DNA from 2 places in the Rahnella sp. Larv3_ips genome. Region 1 is predicted to be linked to the other one. Evidence: predicted binding sites of a transcription regulator. Region 1 holds the regulator's gene; the other holds the start of a gene.

Region 1 (2,206 bases):
GACGATGAAGTGCAGATTGATGTGTGTGAACAAACGCGGTGCTTCTTCGCGACGTTCTGACGTCAGTTTCACTTCACAGTCACGGACATCGCTGCGGCCTTTTTGCAAAATCGACACCACGTCGATCGCGCTACAGCCACCCGCGGACATCAGCAACATTTCCATCGGGCTCGGTGCTTTATCACCGGCATTCCCGTCCATTAAAACCTGATGACCCGACGCGGATTCACCTAAAAACGTCAGACCTTCCACCCATTTTACGCGTGCGTGCATTTGCTTATCTCCTGGCGTTCTTATTCATCAAATTTTCACCCCAGAGTACCCTTTCACCTAAAAACTGGCAACGTAACCCGATCGCCATCATGCTGAAGCGAGACAACACAAGACAGCATTGCAAACCTGTGTTACAAACAAAGCCGAAACATACTTTCCAGTAAATTGCGGTGACGGTTTTCGCGGTTTAAGAACAGAACCCAAGGTGATAACAGCAATTAACAGGCTGTTTCACTCCGACATCCGCTTGCAGCATTTCTGGTGAGTTACATGCTGATAGGGCGCATTAATATTCAGACGCCGTACAGGGAACTCTGAGCCCTGTGATTTTGGGCAGCGATAATAACAGAGGATAATAGCAAATGGTTCTCGGCAAGCCACAAACAGACCCGACACTTGAATGGTTCCTGTCTCACTGTCATATACATAAGTATCCTTCTAAAAGTACGCTGATTCACCAGGGTGAAAAAGCCGAAACGCTGTACTACATCGTGAAAGGGTCGGTTGCCGTCCTGATTAAAGATGAAGAAGGCAAAGAGATGATACTTTCCTACCTTAACCAAGGTGACTTCATCGGCGAGCTGGGACTCTTCGAAGAAGGTCAGGAACGCAGTGCCTGGGTACGTGCTAAAACTGCCTGCGAAGTGGCTGAAATTTCTTATAAAAAATTCCGCCAGCTGATTCAGGTTAACCCGGACATTTTGATGCGCCTCTCCGCGCAGATGGCAAACCGTCTGCAAATGACGTCAGAGAAAGTCGGTAACCTTGCTTTCCTCGACGTAACGGGCCGTATCGCTCAGACCTTATTGAATCTGGCCAAACAGCCAGATGCCATGACCCACCCGGACGGGATGCAGATTAAAATTACCCGCCAGGAAATCGGTCAGATCGTCGGTTGCTCCCGTGAAACCGTCGGCCGCATTCTCAAGATGCTGGAAGATCAGAGCCTGATCTCCGCACACGGTAAAACGATTGTCGTTTACGGCACACGTTAATCCCTCAAAAAAAGGCGCGACAGCTTACTGTCGCGCCTTTTTTATGGGCTAAGCTTCATCCATGACGCTATGGCGAAGGCTGTTTTATCATCCCGAAGTGAACTATGCACTGCGTCAGACGCTGGTGTTATGTCTGCCGGTCGGCATCTGCTGGCTGTTTGGGAATCTGCAAATGGGCCTGTTGTTTTCCCTCTGCCCTGCCTGCTGTAACGTCGCCGGTCTTGATACTCCCCACAAACGCTTTTTTAAACGTCTCATTATTGGTGGTGCTCTGTTTGCGCTGGGCAGCATTCTGCTGCAAGTGATGCTGACCGGGTGGCACCTCCCGCTGCCGCTGATCATGCTGTCGCTGGCATTATTACTTGGCGTCACCGGCGAAATCAGCCCGCTCCATGCGCGTCTGTTGCCCGGTGCATTGGTAGCGACCATCTTTACCCTCAGCATGGTGGGCGTCAGGCCGATGTGGCAGGCACCCGCGCTGTTTGCCGCAGGCACCGCCTGGTACGGCCTGTTTAACTGGGCGTGGTTTCGCATATCAAAAGAACAACCGATGCGCGAAACCCTCAGTCAGCTGTATTTGCAACTGGCGGATTATTTCGAAGCCAAATACAGCCTGCTGACGCAGCATACCGACCCTGAAACCGCGTTGCCGCCGCTGCTCAAGCGCCAGCAACAGGTCATCGATCTTATCGCCCTGCTTTATCAGCAGCTGCACATGCTGCCGCAGCACGGACATCATCATCACTACAAGCGGCTGTTTCAGCGTTTTCAGGTGGCGCTGGATTTGCAGGAGCACATTACCGTCAGCCTGCATCAGCCGGAAGAAGTGCAAAAGCTGGTGGAAGAGAGCCATGCGGAAGCGGTGATCCGCCGTAATGCTCAGGTGATTTCAGCCCGTCTGCGGGTGATTGCTGACGATATTCTTTACCACCGTCTTT
Region 2 (2,206 bases), 500 kb from region 1:
GGCGTTTCTAGCACCTCATCCAGCGGTTTGCCGAGCAGCTGGTTTTCGGGCTGGCGAATATCCAGCAGTTCTCTTGCCGCGCGGTTAATTAAAATCAGCTGCTTCTGGCCGTCAATTGCAAATACACCTTCATACATGGCTTCCAGTAACGCTTTCTGCTGGCGCACCAGCAGCGCAATATCTTTGGGCTCCAGCCAGAACATCTGTTTTTTAACGTTGCGGGTAAACACCCACGAAAAAATAAACAGCAGCAGTAAAAGCAGCATGCCGTATAAACCGGCCTGCGCCAGACGGCGGCCATTGATATTGTCGATGTAAGACGTCAGATAACCGACGGAAACAATGCCGATCACCTGTTTACTGGCATTCAGGATCGGCGCCTTGCTGCGTAATGACACGCCAATCCCGCCCTGACGCACCGAAATAATGGTTTTGCCGGCCAGCACTTCTGCGTTATCCCCGCCAATCATCGGCAGATCTATTCGCTCCGGCGATTCGGAATGATAAAGATGTCGCTCGCGCACGTCGCCAATGACGATATAACTGGCATCGCTTTGATCACGCAGCGGCTGAATTAACCGGGCAATGCCCGCCACGTCGCGATCGGCAACTTTCTGCGCCAGCCCCGGCATCAGCGCGATTTCACTGGCCTGAACCCGCGCCCGCTGGCCGAGATCGTGATGCAGTTGCCGGTCGATCACGTGAAATAAAATCGCGCCCAGCAGCGCTAACAGCAGGCACGAAAATAACACCAGAGATAAGAAGAGTTTTACCTGAAAAGGTAATCTGCGTTTCATACAACCTGCCACGGAGAAAGTCACCTGCCACGGGGAAAATCAAAAGCCACACATCGAATAACCCTATCACGGCACAAATGCCATCGTCATCGGACAACGGCAGAGTTGTGAACGGGCAATTAAATTCGTCTTTATTTCACGCAGTAATTACAGGGTTAATATGGGTTTTTACTACTAATCTGATAATCCTTATAAAGGCCGTCGCATTAACACCATAAAAACCATAACAACCTTAATCCCTGCGGGTTTAATTTGAACAAACTCACATCCGCCCTGACGCCCTGTTTTTTATGCTGGCACTCTCAATAAAAAGTCACGATAAGAAAAGGGCGATGTCATGAGCACAACCGACGATTCCTACATTGTTGTTAAAGAAGACACCAAAAAATCCACAGCCTCCGCCAGACAAAAATGGTGGCATATTTTGGATAACTACAAGATAGGGATTATTCCGCTGCCTTTCTTCCTGCTGGCGGGGGTGCTTATCCTGCTCGATTGCCTCAATGGCAAACTGCCGAGCGATATCGTCGTGATGGTGGCGACGCTGGCCTTCTTCGGATTTGCCTGCGGCGAGTTTGGCAAACGCCTGCCGGTGGTGGGAAAACTGGGCGCGGCGGCGATCTGCGCCACTTTTATACCTTCAGCGATGGTGCATTACGGCCTGCTGCCGGACGTCGTGGTGGATTCCACGGTGAAATTCTACAAATCCACCAACATTCTCTATCTCTACATTTGCTGCATTATCGTCGGCAGCATCATGAGCATGAACCGCCAGGTGCTGATCCAGGGGTTTATGCGCATATTTGTGCCGATGCTGTGCGGTGAAATCGTCGGGATGCTTGCCGGGATGGCCGTGGGTACGGCGTTAGGGTTACCGCCGGTGCAAACTTTCTTCTTCCTGATCCTGCCGATCATGGCCGGTGGGGTGGGCGAAGGGGCGATCCCGCTGTCGATGGGTTACGCCACTCTATTGCATATGGAGCAAGGCGTGGCGCTGGGCCGTATTCTGCCGATCGTCATGCTGGGCAGCCTGACGGCGATCGTGCTGGCTGGCGTACTTAATCAGATCGGCAAACGGTATCCGCATCTGACCGGCGAAGGCCAGCTGATGCCCTCTAAAAAAGGCCAGATGGGCAGCGGCACCGACGAGTTTGAGGGCAATCCGGGCGTGAATGCGCTGGCCTGCGGTGCGCTGCTGGCGATCTTGTTGTACATGGTGGGCATGCTTGGACAGAAGTGGATCGGCCTGCCCGCGCCGGTCGGCATGTTATTTGCGGCAGTGGTGGTGAAGCTGGCGAACGGGATTTCTCCGACCATTCAGCACGGATCGATGGCGGTCTATAAATTCTTCCGCACCGCCGTGACTTACCCGGTGCTGTTCGCGGTCGGCGTGGCGATCACCCCCTGGC

What was found. The regulator CRP, encoded in region 1, controls carbon source genes, mostly activating them, when cyclic AMP is high. The targets are predictions, from matches to a motif close to ATGTGANNNNNNTCACAT.
Region 2: a site for CRP is predicted at 1,048-1,065, ahead of ED901_RS20275 (2-hydroxycarboxylate transporter family protein). Genes of this name have one in related genera too.

What each region holds. Positions count from the first base shown of each region.
Region 1 covers NZ_MJIB01000021.1:667,815-670,020, reverse strand. Annotated here, with positions in the region: gene ED901_RS22555 (OsmC family protein) at 1-273, opposite strand, end outside; gene crp (cAMP-activated global transcriptional regulator CRP) at 636-1,268, shown strand; gene ED901_RS22545 (YccS/YhfK family putative transporter) at 1,330-2,206, shown strand, end outside.
Region 2 covers NZ_MJIB01000021.1:168,841-171,046, reverse strand. Annotated here, with positions in the region: gene ED901_RS20280 (sensor histidine kinase) at 1-797, opposite strand, end outside; gene ED901_RS20275 (2-hydroxycarboxylate transporter family protein) at 1,135-2,206, shown strand, end outside.